Regions from separate parts of the Alishewanella sp. HL-SH06 genome, predicted to be linked through region 1. Evidence: predicted binding sites of a transcription regulator. Region 1 holds the regulator's gene; each other region holds the start of a gene.
The links. The regulator FNR, encoded in region 1, switches genes on or off when oxygen is low (the NO sensors DNR and NnrR bind a similar motif). The targets are predictions, from matches to a motif close to TTGATCTAGATCAA.
Positions count from the first base shown of each region.

Region 2: the regulator FNR is predicted to act here: its motif matches at 1,320-1,333, upstream of ccmA (cytochrome c biogenesis heme-transporting ATPase CcmA).
Region 3: the regulator FNR is predicted to act here: its motif matches at 3,768-3,781, upstream of ACUJFK_RS08205 (nitrate reductase subunit alpha).

Region 1 covers NZ_CP199752.1:1,923,439-1,928,870, forward strand. The annotation lists gene ACUJFK_RS08890 (pyridoxal phosphate-dependent aminotransferase) at 1-504, opposite strand, end outside; gene ACUJFK_RS08895 (glucosaminidase domain-containing protein) at 731-1,606, shown strand; gene ttcA (tRNA 2-thiocytidine(32) synthetase TtcA) at 1,699-2,619, opposite strand; gene uspE (universal stress protein UspE) at 2,688-3,620, opposite strand; gene fnr (fumarate/nitrate reduction transcriptional regulator Fnr) at 3,718-4,422, opposite strand; gene ACUJFK_RS08915 (sulfite exporter TauE/SafE family protein) at 4,458-5,132, opposite strand; gene ccoS (cbb3-type cytochrome oxidase assembly protein CcoS) at 5,122-5,301, opposite strand; gene ACUJFK_RS08925 (heavy metal translocating P-type ATPase) at 5,298-5,432, opposite strand, start outside.
Region 2 covers NZ_CP199752.1:2,678,408-2,683,839, forward strand. The annotation lists gene ccmB (heme exporter protein CcmB) at 1-581, opposite strand, end outside; gene ccmA (cytochrome c biogenesis heme-transporting ATPase CcmA) at 575-1,234, opposite strand; gene ACUJFK_RS12255 (flagellar hook-length control protein FliK) at 1,424-4,042, shown strand; gene ACUJFK_RS12260 (sodium-dependent transporter) at 4,120-5,432, opposite strand, start outside.
Region 3 covers NZ_CP199752.1:1,779,987-1,785,418, reverse strand. The annotation lists gene ACUJFK_RS08215 (MFS transporter) at 67-1,683, shown strand; gene ACUJFK_RS08210 (ATP-binding protein) at 1,745-3,529, opposite strand; gene ACUJFK_RS08205 (nitrate reductase subunit alpha) at 3,865-5,432, shown strand, end outside.

The DNA.
Region 1 (5,432 bases):
TTTTTTGCTGATCTTCGCTTTAATATCCTCAAGCGAAGGATACCAGTCTTGCTGTTCATCACATAAATAATGTACCGCTTTGCCCCCCGCTAAATTAACTGCGGCAGTCCATAGCGGATAATCGGGCATCGGCACTAACACTTCATCGGCGGTATTCAATAAACCTTGTAAGGCCATCAATATCAATTCAGAGACGCCATTACCGATATAAACATCATCGGCATCGGCACCACGAATACCCCGTTGTTGATAATATTGCGCGACAGCCACTCGCGCCGGATAGATACCTTGTGAATCAGAATAGCCCTGTGCCGTTGGCAAATTATGAATAACGTGCTTGAGAATTTCATCGGGTGCTTCAAAACCAAATGGGGCAGGGTTACCAATATTGAGTTTTAGGATCCGATGACCTTCTTCTTCCATGCGCTTGGCTTCTCTAGCAACTGGCCCACGGATGTCATAACATACCCCATCTAACTTAGTTGAACGTTCAATTGGTTTCATATCTTCGCCATTTACCCCGTTATATCCATCCAGACAGCTAAATCTTACTGAGCCAGTTTTTATCAGACAGACTAAATTTGCAATGATTTCAGCATAAAATGCGTAAAAAAAACCAGCGTGGCAACTTTTGGTCGAATCTAGCAGACTAAGGCGGTAGAATGGCAGGTTAAATAATAATAATACGTTCTAATAGTGTTGAATTGTTGTTTCATGACAAAGGTGGTTAATGCTGTTTTTCCGAAAATTATTGCTGGTATTGTTTTGGTTAGGGGTGCTGATTGCCACGTTAAGCCCTTTTAGCCAACTCGAACCATTAAAAGAAAGCGATTCGCTCGAGTCTTTCGAGCAATGGCAGATCCCAACTCGGCTGTCTGCATTATCGCAGGCTGATCAGAAAAAACTGCTACAGCGGTTGGCTTATCCCCGCTCTGAAATTCCCGCTCGGCCGTTACCCGACTTTAATGCCATTACGGATGTCCGTAAAAAGAAAAAAGCTTTTTTTGATTATTTGCGCCCTCACGTGCGTCGCGAAAATCAACGCTTGCTGTTATTGCGCGAGCAATTATTAGAAATTGAAGATAAAAAGCGTAAGAATATTCGCTTACATATCGACGAATATGCCTTTCTTTATAGTTTGTATGATGAGTTCCGCTTAGATATTACTGAAACGGATATGGCATCGCTGCAAGAATTACTGTTGCGCGTGGATATTATTCCGGAGAGTTTAGTCTTAATGCAGGCAGCCAATGAGTCGGCTTGGGGAACCAGTCGTTTTGCCGTGGAAGGCTATAACTTTTTTGGGCAATGGTGCTTTCGGGAGGGCTGTGGCCTCGTGCCATTAAATCGTGCTGAAGATCAGTTTCACGAAGTGGCCCGATTTGAAGATGCCGCCGCAGCGATTAGCAGTTATTTTTATAATCTGAATACTTTTCATACCTATGAGTCGTTACGCCAAATCCGCTGGAAGTTGCGTGAAGAGGATCGCCCCTTACGTGGAGAAGCATTGGCGCATGGGTTGCATGCTTATTCTGAACGTGGTGAAGAGTACATCGAAGAGATAACCGCCATGATCCGTTACAATCGACGTTTTTTAGAAGATTAAGCTGATTGCTATTTCCTGCGCTGCAATGCCGAATTGAAAGGCTGCGCTCCAACAGCATGATGCCAAGTTAAAGCGCAGCGATAATCAAGGGGTTAGTTTAACTCGACCGCTTGTAGCAGCGGCTGCTCATCCTCGCTATCTATTTCTAAGCCAACCGGAATGCTGGGGATGGTCGCTTTATCAAATGCTAAATCACCCTCAGTCGCTAAAGCGTCACCCTTCGTCAGCCCTGCGAAATTAAACAGCGATTTATCTGCTAAATGTGATGGCACGATGTTTTGCATGGCTTGAAACATGGTCTCGATGCGCCCAGGAAAGCGTTTATCCCAATCTTGCAGCATTTCTTTGACCACTTGGCGCTGCAGGCCGTCTTGTGAGCCACAAAGGTTACAAGGGATGATCGGAAACTCACGAGCGGCAGCGTATTTTTCAATGTCTTTTTCTTTGCAATAAGCCAAAGGCCGGATCACGATATGCTCACCGTTGTCACTGACCAGCTTAGGCGGCATCGACTTCATCTTGCCACCATAAAACATGTTTAAAAACAGGGTTTCAAGCATATCATCACGATGATGGCCTAACGCAATTTTAGTGGCGCCCAGCTCTTTTGCAGTGCGATATAAAATGCCTCGGCGCAAACGTGAACACAGCGAACAGGTGGTTTTACCCTCTGGAATTTTATCTTTGACTATCGAGTAGGTATCTTCAGTAACAATCAGATATTCAATACCCAGCTGGTTTAAATACTGAGGTAATACCTCAGCAGGGAAGCCAGGTTGTTTTTGATCGAGGTTAACGGCAATAAGGCTAAAATTTACCGGCGCGGATTGCTGTAAATTCATCAGGATATCGAGCATGGTGAAAGAGTCTTTGCCACCAGAAAGGCAGACCATGATCTTATCACCTTCTTCAATCATGCCGAAATCAGCAATGGCTTGACCCACACCCCGGCGCAATCTTTTGTGTAATTTGTTCAGATTGTATTGAGCTTTTGCTTGTGCTGCGTGCGACATCAGTAACTACCCGCCAGAAAAAAGGCGCTCATTATACCCAACCTCGCGCCTTTACCAAAGTCTGATAATTAGCTTTTTTCAAGCGGACAAATAAAGTCAGCGGGTTTCATGGCTAATACATCGCAATCTAGGCGGTCGATGACATGTTCAGCGGTATTACCAATGATCGCCGCGGATAAGCCCGTACGCCCAATAGTGCCGATAATGACCATTTCGGCATCCAGCTTTTTGGCCAGTTTCGGGATCACGTCTTCGGGCATACCTTCTAACACATGACATTGATCTTTGCTGATTTGATGTTTTTCGGCCAGACTTAATATCGCATCTTTATGATGGCGGCGTAGGGTGTCATTGTATTCTTGTGGATTAAACTCGGGGATCTCAATCGCGATATTCACCGGGGTGCCGGGATAGGCATTGACTAAATGCACCTTAGCATCGAGTAATTGCGACATTTGTTGTGCTTTGTGGATCACCCGTTGATTTAATGACAGGTGATGTTCTTGCTCACTACCCGCATTAACGGCAGCAATGATATTGCCTTTAGCAGGCCAGGCATGATCTTTAACTAACAATACTGGGCAAGGACATTTACGCAAAATATGCCAATCGGTCGGCGTAAAAATCATCGATTTTAAAACATCATGATCATGCGTCCCTTTGATCACCAGATCATAATCATTATCTAAGACGGTTTTCACCACGGCTTCAAAGGGGCGATTGTGCCAAACCACGTGCAATTTGATGTTTAAACCCAAGGCGCTGGGTTGTTCTAATAAGGTTTTGACCCAAAGTTCGCGATCTTTAATCACCGACTGTTTCATCGATTCGCGTTCGTCACCCGATAACATGGTGGTCATCTCGTAAGAGAATTCATAAACACTAAGAAAAGCGGTCAGTTGACAGCCTTGCTTGCGGGCAAGTTCGATGGCTCTATCGAGCGCTTTTTGCTCATCAGCGCTCGGATCTAAAACCACTAACACATTATTATAAATAGACATTAAAGCTTCCCTCTTAAGTCAATAAGCTTATCTAAGTGTAGACCAAGATAAGCGATTAATAGGGATTTATGTTTGTGCTATATCAAGTTAAGGGGAGTTAACATTGGCCTGAAAGCGCGGTTAAGCTGGGGGCATCCAAAATGGTGATAAGCTTGCCATCAACTTGAATGATTTCATCTTTGTGCATTTTACTCAGCAAGCGGCTGATGGTTTCTACGGTCAAGCCCAAATAATTACCAATGTCGCTGCGGGTCATACTGAGCCGGAAAGCTTTTTCAGAAAAACCACGATTGCCATAACGAGAAGCCAAATGATTTAAAAAAGTTGCCAATTTTTGCTCTGCGGTTTTACGATTTAACAGCAACATCATTTGCTGATCAGATTGAATATCTTGGCTCATTAAACGCATCATTTGCTGGCGCAGTTTAGGTAATTGACTTAACAGATTTTCAAGGTTTTGATAGGGGATTTCACAAATCATACCGGTTTCTAAGGCTTCAGCATAGCTGGCATGTTTTTCAGTATTGATGGCGTCAAAACCAATGACATCGCCAGGTAAATGAAAGCCGGTGATTTGCTGCTCACCTTGTGAGGTGAGCGTGAAGGTTTTAAAAGAGCCCGTGCGGATGGCATATAGCGATTTAAGCTCGTTACCGCTTTCAAACAACATATCGCCTTTGTGCAAAGGGCGCTTTCGCTGAATAATATCATCAAGTTTGCTTATTTCTTGCTCACTGAGCGAAAACGGTAAACACAGCTGACTAAAACCGCAATCCTGACAATTTATAGCTGAACGTTGCATCACACACACCCTTTTACCCTTAATAGGGTAACAGCTTAAAAAACTAGTCTATGCAAAGCAAGCCATATCGTGTAAAAACCATAAACCGCTAACAGTAATGCCGCACTGTAACGAAACCATAGTTGGTTTTTTAGTTTGACTAGGCTATTAGCCGCGGAGCCAAATACCAGTAACGCAGGTAAGGTGCCGACGCCAAAAAGTAACATGATCAGTGCACCGCTACTGGCACTGCCGCTGGCTAAACTCCAACTAAGGGTTGAATAAACCAAACCACAAGGCAAAAAGCCCCATAACATGCCATAGCTTAGGGCTTTAACACTGCTATCAAGCGGTAATAAGCGCTTCGTATAAGGTTGGATAAAGCGCCACAAACCTTGCCCTGCGCGCTCTAAGCGCGTTAAACCAAACCAAAGCCGGGCAATATACAGCGCCATTGCCAGTAATAATAAGCCGGCCAATAAACGCAACCCAATAAAAGTGGCTCCGGTAATGCCCATGGCGGTCGCACCAAAATAACCGACCAAACCACCAAAGCAGGCATAAGTAATCAAGCGGCCAAGGCTTAACAACACTTGTAAGCGAAACTTTTGCCAAGCACTTTGGGCAGGCATGGCAAATTGTAAGGCGGCAACAATACCACCGCACATGACTAAACAATGGCTGCTACCTAAAAAGCCAATCAGCAGCGCCGCGACATAATCAATGTTCATCAGGCTTGTTCGGTGGTGTCGCTTTGGGCTTATCTTCGTCGAACAAGATACTTAAGCCTTCTTTTTCTAAATCTTCAAATTGCTTTGAGCGCACCGCCCAAAAGAAGATACCGATGCCAATAGCCACAAACAGGATGGCAATCGGGATCAGTACATAGATAATGCTCATTTTTTCAGTAACCTCAATGAATTGGATACCACTAACAGCGAGCTAAACGACATGCCAATCACGGCAATGTAAGGGGAAACAAAACCCGCAACGGCTAGGGGGATAATAACCAGATTGTAGCCCACTGACCA
Region 2 (5,432 bases), 750 kb from region 1:
ATCTGCCCAGTAAAACCTAAACCAATGCTGGCCGCTTCAATGGCGGCACTCGCAAAAATTAATAGCGGAATATATAAAGGCAGAATAACCAATGCCAGTAAGATCCCACCTTTATCCGCAGAGACCGTGATACCCGCCCCTAACACGCTGAGTAAGCTCAGCACTGGAGTACCCAGTAATAACGTTAGCGCCATCGCTTCTAGGGCGGCCCCTTGCATATTCAGCAGCAAAGCCACTAGCGGTGATAACAGCAATAACGGCAAACCGGTACTTAACCAATTCGCGGTAATTTTCGCCAGCACAAACGGCATTAATGCCTGCTGCGCCGCCACTAATTGCTCTATCACCCCATTGCGATAGTCGTCTTTAAACAGTCGCTCGGCCGCTAATAACACGCTTAATAGCGCGGCAATCCAAACTATACCTGGTGCCATTATACGCAGCATATTCGGCTCTGGGCCAACCCCTAATGGAAACAGGGTTAGCACGATAATAAAAAACAACACAGGATTAAGCCAATCCGCTTTTTGCCGAGCCAGTAAACGTAATTCGCGCTGTAAAAAAATGCTAAATTTTACCATCGATAATGGATCTCTAACGCGCGCAAGGCATGATATTCAATGCTGAGCGGTTGGTGGGTCGTTAAAATTATCGCGCCGCCGCGCTTTAAATGCGCGATAAAGTGTTGCTGTAAACTGACAATCGCGGATTGATCTAATGCCGTAAAAGGTTCGTCGAGGATCCAAATTTGCGCAGAGGTAGCCCAAAGCCGGGCTAAGGATACCCGCCGCTGTTGGCCGGCCGACAACATGCGACAAGGAATATCTTCTAAACCGGCTAAACCTAATTCTGCCAGTAACATAAATTCGTCTTGAATATGCAGATCGCTAGCCGCTTGCCAAAATTGTAAATTTTCAATCGCCGTTAATTGCTCATGAATACCGCTTTGATGGCCGATAAAACATAAGTTGGCGGCGTAATCGCTTAACGCGGCAGGTAAGGGTTGAGCTAAATACTGCAATTGGCCTTCATCGGGTTGCGCCAAGCCAGCTAGAATTCGCAGCAATGAGCTTTTACCGGCGCCATTTTTGCCTTTGATCTGCAAAAGTTCGCCCGGTTTTAAGTGTAACGACAGCTGCTCAAACAGCACGCGATCTTGCTTTACGCAGCTTAAATCAGCAGCATCGAGCAAAATGGGGGCAGTAACAGCAAAGGTGGGTTGTGCTATATTCACAGTCCTCTAACTATCGACGACCAACAAAATTGGGCGCATAGTAGCATAATGCCGCCAGAATACGAATCAGAACCGCTTCGTAAGCTTGATTCAAATCAGCTATTTGCACAACTTGTCGGCAAGTGCCGCTTACAGTTCAATAATCACTGTTAAAAAAGCGGCTTTAACCAACAGAACCTTGAGAGCGTGATGTTACCCTTTAATTTTGGCCAGCTAACCACAAACACCAGCTTAAACCCACAAACGACAGTGAACAGTGGTGTGATTAAACTTGGCAGCGCCGTGCCGTATCCGGCAATGGTGGTCACAAGCCATACCAATAACACCCCCAATGCGACACAGCAATTATTACTGCAAAGCCAGCAAGGCTTACAACGGCTTGCTTTATCTGCGCTACCCCCGTTACCACTGAATGTGCCGCTGCAACTGAGTTTTAATGCGACAACGCCCGACAACTTGAACGTACGCGTGATGCAGTGGCAAGGTAACCCGCAAGCACAACAATTAACGGCCGCACAAACCACTTTGTTACTGCAACCTGAGCAGCTAAACCAAGTGAGTGCACAATTAGCCAGTGGCAAACCGCTTAATCATTTGGCTGGCCAAGCGGTTACCCCGCCCCTCGCCGCGCAATTAGCCACATTACAATTGGTCAAGTTACCCATTGTCAGTGCCGCTTCATCGGCGCAAAGCGCTTTGCAAAACAGCAGTAGCTATAACCTTTCGACAAATAACAACAACCAAGCGGCTAACACACTAACAGCCAATATGCCAAGCCAGAGAGCGGCGATGGCTAACCTGCAAAACGCAGCGGTATTTCAAACGCTAAGCCCCCAGCTACAGCTCGCTTTACAACAAGCTGCCGTGCAGATTTCGGTGTTTCAACAATTACAAACGACAAGTCCGCTGTTGCAACTGAATAACCAAGTACTCAACCTTACCCCACCTGAGCGCCAGCAGTTAAAGCTGTTGCTACAACCTTTGGTTACTCAAGCCACCCCCAACCATGCCACTGAGCGAGCGAGTTGGGTGTTACTCATACAACCGTTAAAAGACTTAGGCCAATTTCAACTGCCAGGCAGTGCACTGAACCGGCCACTGCAACTTAGCTTGTCTGATGGTAGCCAATTAACCTTGGGCAGCACGCAAACCCATAACAAACCTGATGATGCATCACAAAAAAATTCGGCAACACACTCGGCAGCAACGGCAACAGCTCAAACGCAATTAAGCCAGCCCAGCGCGAGGAGCTCCGCCGGCGTAATGCCCAACACCCCGTTACAAGAGGAACCGATGAAAACCGCGATTGTTGATAAGATCCTCAGCCAGTTTGGCCAAAACAGCGAAAGCACGCCGAAACTGCAAGCCGGGCAACCCTATTTGGCTAAATTACAGTTAACCGGCCAAAGCGCGCAATTTATTGTGCAAACAGCGCAAGGCTTGCTGCAATTGCCACTGACGCTGGCAGCCAAACAACTCTCTGCCATTCCAAGCGATTTGCCCTTACAGTTAAGTTTTAAAGAAACCAAACCCGGCACAATAGAAATTCATATCAAGGTATTAAGCGGCTTACCAGAGAACATTCAGCTAACAGCGAAACAAGCACAATTACTGCAAAATCCCAAACAATTAGCCGCCTTGCAACAAAGCGTGTTGCGCGGTGAAACCATCACCCAGTTAGCGGGCGAGCCGCTTGCGCAGCCGTTAAACGCCCGTTCAGCCACAAGTAACAGTATTGCCAAACATTTATCGCTGATATTATTGCCACCCGCTAATAACAATAAAACCGTTAATGCTAATTTAGCGCAGCAACAGCTCCAAGCAACGGCAGGGGCTAATACGGCTAACAACGCTGCTACCTCTTGGCAATTAAGCGTGCAGCCGCTTGTCAGTGAACACAAAATTCAGCTCGCCAGTCAGCAGTTTGCCAAACCTCTGCCGTTGGGTGCGCAGCCTGCCCCTGCAGCCCCCACCGTAACAAAGTTACAGCCAACCGATGTCAGCAATACACACTGGCGGCAATTATTACCTTTATTACAAAGTGCGCCAGCCACCTTAAGCAGCCTGCCAGACTTACCTGCCGAAGTTCAGCAAGTGTTGAACCTACTACGCCAAGCTCAGCCGGATGGCTCTAAGGTATTAACACCGCCTCAAGTACAAGAACAACTGCAAGCAGCGTTAAACTTTCAACCTTTACAAAGCCAACCTAACATGACCACCTCGGCCGGCACCTTGGCTGTGGCCATTCAATTATTATTAGGGCACTTGTTAAAGCAACCCTCGGGATCATTGCGAGAGCCAAACGCGCAGCGTTTAGCCCAAAATATCGGGCAGCTTGAACCGGCGCAAGCATCTAACTTACTACGAGCACTCGGTAGCCACAGTAGTGCTTTGCAATTGGCACAACTACAAAACGCTGAAGTGCCAGCAAATCTGCAGCAATGGCTGATCCCGTTAGCCTTGCAGCAACAACAAGAAAGCCGAATTAGCCAAATTTTGTTAGAACAAAAAGAACGCGAGCAAAAAGACAGCGAACAAAAACAGCGCTTTTGGCAGTTAACCATGAAATTTGACTTAGCCGATAAGGGCCAATTATTAGCCGTGGCCAAGTTGCAAGACGACGATGTGCAATTACAGTTTTATACCGATCAACCGCAAGCATTACAGCAAGCGCAAAAGTTTTTACCAATCTTAACGGAGCGCTGCAGTGCGCAAGGATTAACCGTGAGTAAAGCGGAATGTCAGTTAGGGAAAATCCCTGATACGCTGGGCAGTAAACGCACCAGTTTAATTTCGACACAGGTTTAAGCCGCAAGTTTAAAAAAGTAACAAAGTTGCAGTGTGGCCAGCGCGTTATCACACTGGCCACCAAGGTTGTCGCTTACTTAAAACAACAAGTTTTTACCAAAATAAATGGTAGAGACAGTGTTGATAAAAATAATCGCTAAAATTAATGGAATAAAAGTACCCAGTGAGAAATTCACATATTTTTGTAAAAATGAGCCTGCAAAGCGTTGATTGCCATCACTAATTTCAGCATCTAAATTCTGTTTTTTCCAGCGGTAAATCACAAAAAGACACAGCAATAAGCCGTTTAATGGCAGGATGGTTTCATAAAACATATCGTAAATCAGATCAAAGAATGACTTATTGGCACCGCCGTAACTTAGCATATTGCTCAGCCAATCAACACGACCAAACGACAAAGCGGAAACGATAGCTAACGCCACCATCACACTGCCTAAAAGATACAAGGCTTTGCGACGACTGATCCCTTTGCCATCCATAACACTGGCCACTGGCACTTCAATAATCGAAACCAGTGAAGTCATTGCAGCGAAAAACACTAATAAAAAGAAAAACGCGGCAACAAAAGAAGCGCCAAAATAACCAATATCGGCCTGTAGCGCTAAAAAGATTTTCGGTAAAAACATAAAGATCATGCCGATACTGGAGGTCGACAGTTCCGAAATTTCAATTTCAGGGTTAAACGAAAACACCGCCGGCAATATTAATAAACCCGAACAACAGGCCACCATTAACGATAAACCCGCCACCGTTTTACCGGCTGAGACGATATTGTCATGTTTTTGAATGTATGAGCCGTACGTAATCAAAATACCCATGGCTAAAGACAGCGAGAAAAAGGCTTGCGCCAGTGCGCCATTGAGAACTTCGCCGGTTAACTTGGTAAAATCAGGGATCAGAAAGAATTTCACACCCAGCATAGCGTTTTCTAAAGTAAGTACGTAAATCACCAACGCAATGAGCATAACAAACAGTGTTGGCATCAGCACGGTGGTGGCTTTTTCAATGCCCTTTTTCACCCCGCCTTGCAAAATTAAGAAGGTTAATACTACAACAAAGGCGAGATAACCAAATAACTCGTTGCTGGTAATAAAATTACCAAACCCTGCAGGATCGGCTAATTGGTCTAGCTGCCCAAAAACGGCTTTACCCAAGTAGCCTGCGATCCAGACGGTAATCACCAAATAAAACACGCCAATCATAAAAGGTGTGATCACCGATAACCAACCAACAGTGCGCCAAGCGCGGTTTTGGCCAATTTCGGTGTAAGCGCCAAGCGGGTTTTGCCGTGTATGACGGCCTAAACTCATTTCGGCCAGCATCACCGGTAAACAAATAAAGAACACGAAAAAAGCGTACATAACGAGGAAGGCGGCGCCACCGTTTTTAC
Region 3 (5,432 bases), 140 kb from region 1:
GTGACAACACGAGATGCCCTGCATAGTTTGCACAGCTTATATTGCTGTTTCCAACAGGAGTGAACCATGTCAGATCTTAAACAATGGCAACCGGAAGACGACACCTTCTGGCAAAGCACCGGCAAAGCCATTGCCAACCGCAACTTATGGATCTCTATTCCAAGCTTGTTATGTGGCTTTGGTGTCTGGATGCTATGGAGTATTGTTACAGTACAAATGCTCAACGTCGGCTATCCGTTTAGCACCGCTGAATTATTTACCTTAACAGCTATAGCCGGCCTCACCGGTGCCACTTTGCGTATACCATCGAGCTTTTTTGTCCGGCTGTGCGGCGGTCGTTACACGTTGTTTCTCACGACTAGCTTATTAATGATACCTGCTGTTGGCACAGGCTTGGCACTGCAAAGCATCGACACCCCACTATGGGTATTTCAGCTTATGGCACTGCTATCGGGCATTGGCGGCGGTAACTTTGCCTCGTCGATGTCGAATATCAGTTTCTTTTACCCTAAAAAGCAGCAAGGCCTGGCGCTGGGGTTAAATGCTGGGCTGGGTAATTTTGGTGTTACCACAGTACAAATACTGGTACCCATTTTTATGTCGTTTGGTGTCTTTACCGTACTCGGTGGCGGTGAGCCGATGATCCTGGCTAAAGCCAGCGGCACAGTCACTGGCACTATTCCGGCAGGAACTGAAACCTGGATCCAAAATGCTGGCTTTGCCTGGTTAATTACGCTAGTGCCACTGGCCTTTTTACTCTGGTTCGGCACAAACAATATTCACACAGAAGAAGTCACCCCTAAATTACCCTCTGCGTTAACTTCATTCAGTATCATACTTGCAATGCTGGGGATCGGTTTTATAACGTCTATCGCTGGTTTATGGCTGATATTGCCCGAGTCGGCCAACGGCTCTGGTTTTGGTATTCCAAAAGAGATAGTTCTAATTGCTATCTTGTTTGCCACGGTATTTTTATTAAAACTGCTTCCCGGCGCCATTCGCACCAGCTTAGATCGGCAATACAAAATATTTAATAACAAACACACCTGGGTCATGAGCGTACTGTACGTAATGACGTTCGGCTCTTTTATCGGCTTTGCCGCCGCCTTTCCATTGTCGATTAAAGTAATATTTGGCTACAGCCATATTATGGTTGACGGCGTAATGACTCACAGCACACCTAACCCGAATGGCCCAAGCGCATTAACTTACGCTTGGATAGCACCTTTTGTTGGCGCACTTATCCGCCCCGTAGGTGGATGGATTGCCGATAAACTCGGTGGTGCCTTTGTTACCCAACTGTGCTCAGTGGTGATGATACTGTGCGCCTTGGGTGCGGCTTACTATATGCAGCTGGCCTATCAGAGTGCCACGCCAGAGCAATACTTTGTGCCGTTTTTCTTGATCTTCTTGGGTTTGTTTGCCGCCAGTGGTATCGGTAACGGCTCCACCTTCCGTACCATCGCCGTAGTATTCCCCAAAGAGCAAGCAGGCCCTGTACTGGGCTGGACATCTGCGGTGGCGGCATATGGCGCCTTCTACATTCCGCAGGTACTGGGTGAGCAAATAAAAGCTGCCACACCTGAGTACGCGATGGTGGGTTTTGCCATTTTCTATGGCTTGTGCCTGCTCGTGAACTGGTTTTTTTACCTGCGTAAAAACGGTGAGTTTTATAATCCGTAACTTTCGGGGGTGCAAATACCTGGGGCGCCGCTGTTCTGACAATGGCGCCCCGACAGCACCATCACGCCATTTGCTGTTGCAATAAATACTCTGGTGTAAAACTAAAATACACGCCGGTGCCGCCTTCTTTACGCGCTTTAATCTGTATTTGTCCGCCTAAATGCTTGCTACGCTCCTGCATTATGGCCAAGCCATAATGGTTTAGCTTTTCTGCCGCTTGTGGTATGCCGACGCCATTATCTTCTACCGCCAGGCTGATGCCATCGCTACTGTGCTGTAGGCTAATCTTCAGCTCGCTGCCCTGGCTGTGGTGCACCGCATTCTGGCTGGCTTCACGGATAATTTGCAGCAGGTGAATTTCTTCATGCGGCGCCAATGGCACATTACTCAACTGATAATCCAGCCGGATCTGTAAGTCAGACTGTTCGGTTAACTGTTTCACCGTAGTTTGCAGCGCACTTAACAAGCCAGAACCGTCGACTTTTAAGCGGAAAGTGGTTAAGAGTTCGCGCAGCTGGCGATAGGCCGAATCCAGACCCTGCTTTAGTTCAGCCGACACATCAGCAATAGTGGCTTTATCATCTTTTTGCGTGGCTTTATTTAGCCTGGTTACCTGAATCTTTAAATAAGACAATGCCTGCGCTAAGGAGTCATGCAGTTCACGGGCGATTACAGTACGTTCCTGCATCAATGCCAGCCGGCGCACCTGCTCTTCTTCTGATTTTAAACTCAATGCCAGAGCTAACTGATCGGCCACCGAGGCTAGTAATTGCTGCTGCCACATAACTAACTTCTGCTCTTTGGCTACCCTTACCACCAATACACCAAACTTTTTACGTTCCCGTTGCAAGGCATAAGTGTATTGCTGATTGTTGCAGCTGCTGCTTTCAGCCTGACTTAAACAATCACCGCAGTTTTGCTCAATGCAAGGATCTACAATATCAACTCCCGGCACTAGCTGCATATAAGGTTTGTCACCATCCTCAGTAAATAAACAAAGCTCTAAATCATCAATCTTAACCACAAGTTTAAGTTCATCAATAATCTTTTTAAAATCAATATACTCAGGTACATGTTCACTAATACTCCGGGCGGTGTTATATAAAAAACGCAGCGTTATATTGTTATGTTTTAATGTCTCGGTTTGCTTATCTACCCGCTGTTCTAAGTTGCCATACATATAGGCAATAGAGTCATTCATCTTGTTAAAACTGTGCGCCAGGGTGCCCAGTTCGTCATTATTTTCAATACTTAAACGGTGGGTAAAATCCCCCATTGCCACCCGTTTTGCGCCTTGTGTCAGCACTTGCAGCGGCTCTTCCACCATCACTTTTAACCAGTAAATCACAATGGCTGATAACAACACCGTGGCCAGCAGAGCAATAAGCTGCAGAGTACGAAAACCACGTACTTTTTGCTCAGCATCCTGCTGAATAAGATACACCAGCTGCTCCAGCAACTGAATTTGTACCTGCAACACAGTTTCCAACTCGGCCATGTCAACTAATGGCTGCGATAACGCCACATCGACCCCCTGCCATTGCAACCGCGCCCGCTCTAACTGGTTGGCTATGTCATTGTTACTGATAAACCTGGCAAACACCGGATGCTGCCAAGTTTGCGCCAGTTGCTCACGAGCTATGCGCAGCTGATTTTCGTCGTGCTGTAATGTCAGCCAGGCCATGCGGTAAGTTTGCATCCGTAGCGAGCCTGCTACATTGACGGCATGTGCATCGTTATCAGTTTTGTCCGACAGCCAGTACGAAGCCAGCATAGTTCCAACAGCCAGCGTAACAATACAAGCCAGCGCAATATTAATACGGGTAACAATAGAAAACTGTCGCATAACCACTCCACTAATTTACTGCTTAAGCATACCTGCTTATATGGCATTGCGCCGCTTTGTTATTAAAAACCACCGACACAATTTAGCTACCCCTTTTTTCTCGCCAGGGTAGCTGCATTTACCTACTTCACACCATAAGGGGTAAACACCTGAGTATTGTCGGCGATTACAGCCCCACCCACACTACCACCTTGTAGGTATTTTTGTTTTTTATCAGCTATTTAGCGCTCTGGTTAGCATGATCTAAATCAAGCATCATCGCGCTGTTGTTTCTATAGTGTGCATACCAGAAAAGCAATATGTCTGTTCATGCAGGACAAGACCAGGAGTAAACCATGAGTCACCTACTCGACAAACTGCGGTTTTTTAAAACCCGCAAAGCCCCGTTCGCCGACGGCCACGGTGTTACCACTAATGAAGATAGAACATGGGAACAGGGTTACCGCCAGCGCTGGCAACACGATAAAATTGTGCGCTCTACCCATGGTGTAAACTGTACCGGCTCGTGCAGCTGGAAAATATATGTAAAAGACGGTCTGGTTACCTGGGAAACCCAGCAAACCGACTACCCACGCACCCGGCCGGATTTACCAAACCATGAGCCGCGCGGCTGCCCACGTGGCGCCAGCTATTCCTGGTATATTTATAGCGCCAACCGCTTAAAATATCCTAAAGTACGTCAGCAACTGATGAAATTGTGGCGCGAAGCCAAGGCTGCGCATAAAGATCCGGTAAAAGCCTGGGAATCTATTGTCAGCGACCCGGAAAAAGCCAAAAGCTATAAAGAGCGCCGTGGCTTGGGCGGTTTTGTCCGCGCCAGCTGGGATGAGGTTAACGAGCTGATTGCCGCCTCTAACGTGTACACCACCAAAACTTACGGCCCGGACCGGGTTACCGGCTTCTCGCCTATTCCGGCGATGTCGATGGTGTCTTATGCCGCTGGCGCACGTTATCTATCGTTAATTGGTGGTAACTGTTTAAGCTTCTACGACTGGTACTGCGACTTACCGCCTGCGTCACCGCAGGTATGGGGCGAGCAAACCGACGTGCCGGAATCGGCCGACTGGTATAACTCGAATTACATTATTGTTTGGGGCTCTAACGTGCCACAAACCCGTACGCCCGATGCACACTTCTTAACAGAAGTGCGTTATAAAGGCACCAAAACCTGCGTTATCACTTCAGATTACTCAGAAGCATCCAAATTTGGTGATACCTGGTTAGCGCCACGTCAGGGTACTGATGCTGCGCTCGCGATGGCGTTTGGCCATGTGATTTTAAAAGAATTCCATGTTGATAACCCAAGCGCCTATTTTACCGATTATGTAAAACGCACCACCGATATGCCCATGTTGGTGATGCTGGAGCAAGGTGAAAAACACCTGAGCCAGGGCCGTTTCCTGCGCGCTGCCGATTTAGTCGATAACCTGGGTGAGGACAATAACCCGGACTGGAAAACCATAGCGCTGAACAGTGATGGCCGCTTAACCAGTCCTAACGGCGCAATTGGTTACCGCTGGGGCCAGGCAGGCAAATGGAACCTTGAGCAAAAAGACAAAGATGGCGAAATCGACTTACAATTATCGCTAAAAGATAACCGCGACGAGCTGGTCGAGGTAGCCTTCCCGTATTTTGGCGGTGCACCGCACGAATATAAATACTTCCAGCACACCGCACATGACGACGTGCAAATTCGTAAAGTTCCGGCCAAACGCGTCGAGCTTGCCGATGGTAGCACCGCTTTAGTTGCCACCGTATTTGATCTAATGCTGGCGCACTATGGTGTAGATAACGGCATTGGTGATGACAGCCGCGCCAAGTCTTACCTTGACAACGTACCCTACACGCCAGGCTGGCAGCAGCCTATTACCGGTGTGAACCCGGAAGATGTGATTCGCGTAGC